DNA from 2 places in the Oceanobacillus sp. FSL K6-3682 genome. Region 2 is predicted to be linked to the other one. Evidence: a T-box and tRNA genes for the amino acid it is inferred to sense, from the RefSeq annotation. Region 2 holds a T-box; the other holds one or more tRNA genes.
What was found. The T-box of region 2 lies ahead of serS (serine--tRNA ligase). A T-box ahead of a tRNA ligase gene usually reads a tRNA of that ligase, here a tRNA-Ser.

Region 1 (4,210 bases), 2.1 Mb from region 2:
CCAAACGTGCTGCATATACACATGTAACTTTTAACTTGATTGGTGCAGTTATCTTTATGATACTTCTGTTTCCATTTACAAATTTTGTGAGTTATTTAGAGACGGCATTAAATCTTAATAAGGAAATGACGATTGCTTTTGCCCATGGCAGTTATAATGTAGCAAATACCATTATTCAGTTTCCATTCATTGGCTTCTTAGCATGGTTGATTACTAAACTTGTGCCTGGGGATGATGTTGTTATTGAGTATAAGCCAAAGCATTTAGATTCCATTTTTCTTCAGCAGTCTTCTTCACTGGCGCTTGCCCAGGCTAAATTGGAAGTGGTCCGTATGGGGAAATATGCGTATCAGGGATTAGAAGAAACGCATAATTATATCACTACACAAAATCCAAAGAGTTCAGAGATGGCTCTGCAAATTGAGGGAGCACTAAATAACCTCGACCGTAAGATTACAGAGTATTTAGTGGATATTGCTTCTACCAACTTAACAGAACCTGAGAGTGTAGAGCATACCGGATTAATGAGCACTATCCGTGATATTGAACGGATCGGCGACCATTTTGAAAATGTTGTTGAGTTGGTTGACTATAAAATGTCAAATAAAGTTTCGCTGACGGAGCAAGCTATTGAAGACTTAAACAAAATGTTCGATTTAACTTATATGACAGTTAAGCAGGCTGTGGAATCCTTAGAAACGAATGATAAGGAAGCTGCTTTAGAAGTTATACAAAAAGAAGACCAAATTGACAAAATGGAACGTAAATTCCGTAAAAATCATATCATTCGAATGAATGAGGGGATTTGTAATGGAACAGCAGGTATCGTTTTTGTAGATGTTTTAAGTAATTTAGAAAGAATTGGTGATCATGCTGTAAATATTGCACAAAATGTTTTAGAAGAGCATTAATTATTAATTTGTATAAAAGACTCTGTCTGTTTATTTTTCAGGCAGAGTCTTTGTTAAATGAATGAATTTAATGGAATTCATACGAAAAGCAGCTTAATTTACTATTAACTAAAAGAAATTATATAAGTTTTAAAAGTTTTTGTTGAAATATGTTATATTACGTGCTATTATAATTCTTGCAGTCAACTTCTGATAAAAACTTTTGCAACACCGCAAAAAAAGTTGTTGACATAATCTACATAACATGATAAATTATATTTTGTTGCTAATTAAAAAACATTATTCCACAGTAGCTCAGTGGTAGAGCAATCGGCTGTTAACCGATCGGTCGTAGGTTCGAATCCTACCTGTGGAGCCATGGCGGTGTAGCTCAGCTGGCGAGAGCGTACGGTTCATACCCGTGAGGTCGGGGGTTCGATCCCCTCCGCCGCTACCAAAAAAATACATAAACTACTATTACATGGCGGTCGTGGCGAAGTGGTTAACGCACCGGATTGTGGCTCCGGCATACGTGGGTTCGATCCCCACCGGTCGCCCCATTAAAAATAGTGAAAGGACCCTTAGCTCAGTTGGTTAGAGCTATCGGCTCATAACCGATCGGTCGCAGGTTCGAGTCCTGCAGGGTCCACCATTTATTCTGCCGGGAGGTATACCCAAGTCTGGCTGAAGGGATCGGTCTTGAAAACCGACAGGCGGGTCAAACCGCGCGGGGGTTCGAATCCCTCTACCTCCTCCATACATATATTATAAAAGAATAATGCAGAGCTTTTCTATGGAAGTTCATCTTTTTGGCTTGGTAGCTCAGTCGGTAGAGCAGAGGACTGAAAATCCTTGTGTCGGCGGTTCGATTCCGTCCCGAGCCATCTTTAAAAACAAGCTTAAGGCTTGTTTTTTTATGCTCTTTTTTAATCCTCTTGTTTCCTTTGTTGAAATAGGCATTGCCTAAGATTGTGAAGAAAATCCGGTTAGATAATAACAGTTCTTTAAGGCAAAAAAGTTTCTTTAAATCAAAAATAGAAATAATCTATTTTTAAAATTGTTGTTTTATAAGGAATTGACGATAGAGGTGAGTGCAAAATATTTGCAAGAAATACTTTCCTTTGATACCTTAATAAGTGAAGAGCTTAAAAAAACATCATTTATTTAAAGGAGGAGTTACACATGGCAAAATTTGAATTACCAGAATTACCTTATGCATACGATGCATTAGAACCAACTATCGATAAAGAAACAATGAATATTCACCATACGAAGCATCACAACACCTACGTTACAAAATTAAATGATGCACTAGACGGACATGAAGATCTGCAAAATAAATCCGTAGAAGAGCTTGTCAGCGATTTAAACGCGGTTCCTGAAGACATCCGCACAGCAGTACGCAACAATGGCGGTGGACATGCTAACCATAGCTTTTTCTGGAAGACACTGTCACCAAATGGCGGCGGAGAACCTGCAGGAGAGCTGGCTGATAAAATCAACAGCAAATTCGGTTCTTTAGACAAATTTAAAGAAGAATTTGCAGCTGCAGCAGCAGGACGCTTTGGTTCTGGCTGGGCATGGCTGGTATTAAATAATGGCGAGCTTGAAATCACAAGCACACCAAACCAGGATTCACCATTAACAGAAGGCAAAACACCATTATTAGGATTGGATGTATGGGAGCATGCATACTATCTTAAATATCAAAATAAACGCCCGGAATACATTTCAGCATTCTGGAATGTAGTAAACTGGGATCAAGTAGCTAACAATTACGAAGCTGCGAAATAATAAATAATTACAAAAAGCTTGCAGAAATTTAAACTTCTGCAAGCTTTTTGTATAGATACGATTCCTTCGCTAAAAATAAAAGGAGAAGGAGTCGTTTTCTTATGCAATTACATCAGCAATATAGAAGATACAAAAACCAAAAAGATGAATACAGGGACTTGTGGATGCTACTGTTGATTGGAGTTTTATATGCAGCCGGGATCTTTTTATCAAATACTTTTGTAAATGTGTACTTATGGAAGCAATCCGGCGACTTTTTTGTGATTGCTAACTATCATTTAGCGAGCTATGTATTTCAAGCATTGTCGTTTATTTATGCAGGGAAATTATCGAAAAAAATAGATCGTATCATTATATTAAGAATCGGGATACTTTTCTTATGTTTCTTTTTTTTATTTGTTCTTTGGATTGGTGAGCTTGCAGCATATTATAATTTTATTCTCGGCTGTTTATTGGGAATAGGTTATGGTTTTTTCTGGCTGGCTTATTACCTGCTGACTTTTGAAATTACAGAACCAGATACGAGAGATTGGTTTAATGGTATTTCAGGCACACTAACGTCATTTGCAGGGATGATTGGGCCATTACTTGCAGGGTGGATGATATCAAAAATGGCTGGTGATGTTGGTTATACTGCTATTTTTATTATTTCCTTAAGCTTATTCATTGCAGCAATTGTAGCCAGCTTTTTCATCATACGTAAGGGGAGCAGAGGGAGCTTTGCTTTAGCTGCTGTTATAAATGAAAGAAAGAGAAATAAAAATTGGAAGCGTATATTACATGCTCATTTTTTCCAGGGGCTAAGGGAAGGGATATATGGTTTTTATATTACCATTTGGATTTTCCTTGTTACAAACAGTGAGCTTGTGTTAGGAGTTTTTAATTTATTTCTTTCAGGCTTATCGATCGTCTTTTATTTTGTCGCCTTAAAATGGATTAAGCCGTCTTTAAGAAAAAAAGCAATTTTGTTTGGCGGCATTCTGCTGTTCACCTCTATCTTTATTATTATTTTTGAAATGAGCCTTTTCTGGTTAATTATATATGCAGTAATTATTGGAATTGCATTTCCCATTTTAACTGTACCGTATGAATCACTTACCTATGATGTGATTGGCAGAGCCCGTATGGTAGAAGAAAGACGGGTGGAGTACATTGTTGTCCGGGAAATTTATTTAAACTTAGGCAGAATCGTTTCGATTATGGTATTTATATTCGGGATGTTTCTATTTCCGCATGATATGATTATTCCAATATTACTGATTATTTTTGGTGCAGGGCATGCGATTATTTATTTTTGTATCCGAAATATTTTTATCGGGCCAACAAAAAAACAAAAAATAGCATTAAAAGAAGATTTCACGGACGAAAAAAGTCGTTAAGTGTGGTAGAATCAAACAGTAGTATTGATAACTGAAATGTTTAAAAAGATACGTCTATAATTTAAATTTTTTTTGCTTTTTAAACAAATCATAGAATTAATGCCATATAAGGCCAAAATATATGTAAAGGGGGAGCAAAGTGGTAGA
Region 2 (4,210 bases):
TTATATTGTATCTGAATGAAAGCCAGAAAGGAATTTTATCAATGGATGAATCAAAACAAATAAACCAGTTAACAGCTGTACGAAAAGAACTTACACGTTTTATGCTCAGCTACAAATTTGGACTGGATGAAATAAATACAAAGCTTAACATCCTTCAGGAAGAATTTGAGCATATTCATGATTACAATCCGATTGAACATTTAAAATCACGCATTAAATCACCTGAAAGTATTTTACAAAAATGCCAGCGCAAAAATATTCCAATTACGCAAGGGTCGATTAAGAACTATATCAAGGATATTGCAGGGATCCGTATTGTCTGCTCCTTTATCTCTGATATTTATAAAATCAGTGAAATGATACAAGGTCAGCAGGATATAAAAGTTATTGAAATAAAAGATTATATTAAGAATCCAAAACCAAATGGATACAAAAGCCTTCATTTGATTTTATCGATTCCTGTCTTTTTCTCTGACCGTCAGGAAGAGGTATTTATCGAAATACAGATTCGCACTGTTGCCATGGATTTCTGGGCGAGCTTAGAGCATAAAATTTATTATAAATATGATGGAGAAGTACCGGAACACCTGGTGGCAGAATTAACAACCAGCGCAAATATTGCAAATCAGCTAGATGAGAAGATGGAGTTTCTTCATTCGGAAATGAACGAGGCTAAAGAAGATAAACATGCAGAGAGCAAGCTCAACTTTCTGCCGCTGGATAACAAACGCTTTCCGCTGCCAAAGCAGTTATTGGAATCATTGATGGAGAGAAGAGATAAAGAGTAAATCTATGTAGGAATATATCAGAAAACCCGCAGCTCGAAAGCCACGGGTTTTTATTTATCATTATTTATTTTTGTTATAAATGGAGGAGGTAGAGGGATTCGAACCCCCGCGCGGTTTGACCCGCCTGTCGGTTTTCAAGACCGATCCCTTCAGCCAGACTTGGGTATACCTCCGTGAACACAAAAACTACTATACCACCCACCAATATTACTTGTCAACATTTTTCAAAAAAAAAGTGAAAGTCACTCCGAAATTAGAGTGTCTTTCACTTGAATATTACTTGCCAATCACTTCTACGCCGCCCATATAGGCACGTAGTACTTCCGGTACAACAACACTTCCATCTTCCTGTTGATAATTCTCTAAAATTGCTGCTACTGTACGTCCTAATGCAAGACCAGAACCATTTAAAGTATGAACAAATTCAGGTTTCCCGTTTGCTTCACGGCGGAATCTGATACCGGCACGGCGCGCCTGGAAATCTTCAAAATTAGAGCAGGAAGAGATCTCACGATACGTATCCTGGCTTGGGATCCATACTTCAATATCGTATTTTTTCGCTGCTGTAAAGCCTAAATCACCTGTACACATACTCATTACGCGGTAAGGTAATTCTAACAGCTGTAACACCTTCTCTGCTTCACCAGTCAGCTTTTCTAATGTTTCATAAGAATCTTCCGGTTTTACAAAATTCACGAGCTCGACTTTATTAAATTGATGCTGACGGATTAAACCGCGTGTATCTCTTCCGGCAGAACCTGCTTCAGAACGGAAGCTGGCACTGAATGCGACATATTTTTTCGGCAGATCATCTACTGTTAAAATTTCATCACGATGATAGTTCGTTACAGGAACTTCAGCTGTCGGTACCAGAAAATAATCCCAGCCCTCCAGCTTAAATGCGTCCTCCTCAAACTTAGGAAGCTGTCCGGTGCCGGTCATGCTCATCCGGTTCACAATATATGGAGGAAGCATTTCCTGATATCCATGCTTATCCGCATGCAGATCCATCATAAAGTTCAATAATGCACGCTCTAATCTCGCTCCTAACCCTTTATAGAAAACAAAACGGCTTCCTGTTACCTTTGCAGCGCGCTCAAAGTCTAAAATATCTAAATTTGTAGCAACATCCCAGTGCGGCTGTGCTTCAAATGAAAATTCTGGAACAGTGCCCCATTTACGTGCTTCTACGTTATCATCTTCATCTTCTCCGACAGGAACGCTCGCATGCGGCAGATTAGGAATAGAAAGCATGATCTGGTCTAAGGTTTCTTCAATTTCTTTTAATTCTTTATCAAGCTTAGATATTTCATCTCCAACTTCACGCATGGAAGCAATAGCTGCTTCAGCATCCTTCTTTTCACGCTTTAGAACAGAAATCTCCTTAGACACTTCATTACGCTTTGCCTTTAACTGTTCCGTCTCTGCGATTAATTCACGTCTTCTTACATCCAGCTCACCAAATTTATCTAATTCACTGAGATCTTCTCCACGGTGCGCGAGCCTTCTCTTTACCTCATCAAAGTTATTTCGTACATACTTCATATCTAACATCATTGTTACCTCCTTGTATATTTGACTTCCTCTTTAAACCATTAAAAAACTCCCGTCCCTTATATAGAAAGGGACGAGAGTATATTTCCCGCGTTGCCACCCTAGTTAAAGAATCCAAATGGACTCTTTCGGCTTTGTATACGAATAACGTCGTATCTCCGTGCTTACTTACAATGACTGACTCACTTCGATAAGCATGCTCCAGGATGGATTCACTGTATTCTAACGCTAATTTACACCAGCCATTAGCTCTCTACAGATAGAAAAACAGCTACTAGTTCCTATCAACACATTATGTTTTTTTTGAATTATTGTATATCATAAGCTATTTCATATCAGGTTGCAAGGTTTCTGGAGAAATTAATTAAAAAAGTCCTTTAACCCAGTTGTATGCTCCCTGGAACATATTTACGAAGAAATCACCTATAGATTGTAAAGTGAGCATAAACCAATTAGCCTTTTCAACAGAGTCCATAGCAACTAATTCGTAACTTTCCTGGCTTGCTTCATCTGAAATATAGCCATAATCTTCTTCTTCCCCATCATAGACAACGTTAACTGTTCCAATTACTTCATCCGCTTCTATTGGAGCTTCCAGCTCACCGTTACTATTTAATTTATCTTCATCTAACGTATATTCTAAATGATAAAGCTCTTCCTCACCTGATTTCACAGGAACCTGAATAGCATTATTAATACCAATATTTACTTCTTTGTCTTTTCCTTTTGCGACAGGAATTGTTTCTTCGCCTTCTTCTTGATATCCTGCAGGAAACAATTCTTTTGTTTCAAACTGGTCAAATCCATAATCTAACAGCTTTGCCGTTTCTTCAAAGCGTTTTTCCATACTCGGTGTTTTCATAACAACCGTGATAAGCCGTTTTCCATCACGTTCTGCTGTTCCTGTAAAAGCATAACCGGCAAGATCAGTATGACCTGTTTTCAAGCCGTCTACACCTTCATAATAGTATTGTTCTAAGTTCACTGAATCATGATCGAGCATGTAATTCCAGTTGTCAATTTCCTGTCCATCAAATTCTGTACTCGGTATACTTGATATTTCCAAAGCTTCCGGGTAGTCATTCACCAAAGCTGTCGCCAGAATTGCAGCTGCACGGGATGATAATAAGTTTGTATCATTAGGGCTGGTCCCTTCAGGATAATTATCTCCTAAACTCTCGTTATCTAATCCCGTTGAATTGACAAATTTATATTCCTGAAGACCTAATTCTTCGCCCTTCTCATTCATCAATTTAACAAATTCACTTTCAGATCCTGCAATTAATTCAGCCAATGCAATGGATGTAGCATTATCTGAGTTGATTGCCATTGCTTCATATAATTCTTTTACTGTATAGTCTTTTTGCTGTGTTAATCCAACACCTGAAAAATCGCCATTTGCGGATATACTATATGCATAATCACTAATCTGTGTTGTTGTATCCCAAGAAATATCCCCATTTTCAATTGCTTCCCAAACAAGATATTCTGTCATTATTTTCGTCATGCTAGCAGGAGGCAATGCCACGTCCGGGTCTTTCGCATATAAAATTTTACCCGTTTCTGCATCCACTAAAATAACCGATTCTGCCTCTAATTCTAATTCATCTGCATAAACAGACATGGCTGGTGTTCCTAAAGATGTTAAGACAAGCGCTGCTGCAGCCACCAAAAGAAATAATTTATTCATAGACTTTCTCACATTTCCGTACCTCCGTTTAATAATATAGCTTGTTTACATAAAACGAAACTTCATTCAGTGACATTTTTTTCGCTCTTTTTCCACTAAATAGGGCTTGTAAATTACCTGTTTCACCCAAAAGCGCAGCACTGTGATAAGTTCTATGTATTCTGCTAAGCACGCTTCA

Region 1: it encodes a tRNA-Ser, which carries the amino acid that the T-box ahead of serS (serine--tRNA ligase) is inferred to sense. The anticodon was not compared.

What each region holds. Positions count from the first base shown of each region.
Region 1 covers NZ_CP150263.1:2,748,314-2,752,523, reverse strand. Annotated here, with positions in the region: gene MHH51_RS13780 (Na/Pi cotransporter family protein) at 1-911, shown strand, start outside; tRNA gene MHH51_RS13775 (tRNA-Asn) at 1,195-1,269, shown strand; tRNA gene MHH51_RS13770 (tRNA-Met) at 1,271-1,347, shown strand; tRNA gene MHH51_RS13765 (tRNA-His) at 1,375-1,450, shown strand; tRNA gene MHH51_RS13760 (tRNA-Ile) at 1,466-1,542, shown strand; tRNA gene MHH51_RS13755 (tRNA-Ser) at 1,555-1,647, shown strand; tRNA gene MHH51_RS13750 (tRNA-Phe) at 1,702-1,774, shown strand; gene sodA (superoxide dismutase SodA) at 2,073-2,684, shown strand; gene MHH51_RS13740 (MFS transporter) at 2,786-4,063, shown strand; gene MHH51_RS13735 (penicillin-binding protein 2) at 4,203-4,210, shown strand, end outside.
Region 2 covers NZ_CP150263.1:13,040-17,249, reverse strand. Annotated here, with positions in the region: gene MHH51_RS00065 (GTP pyrophosphokinase family protein) at 42-788, shown strand; tRNA gene MHH51_RS00060 (tRNA-Ser) at 869-961, opposite strand; gene serS (serine--tRNA ligase) at 1,065-2,342, opposite strand; T-box leader at 2,409-2,639, opposite strand; gene MHH51_RS00050 (serine hydrolase) at 2,707-4,044, opposite strand.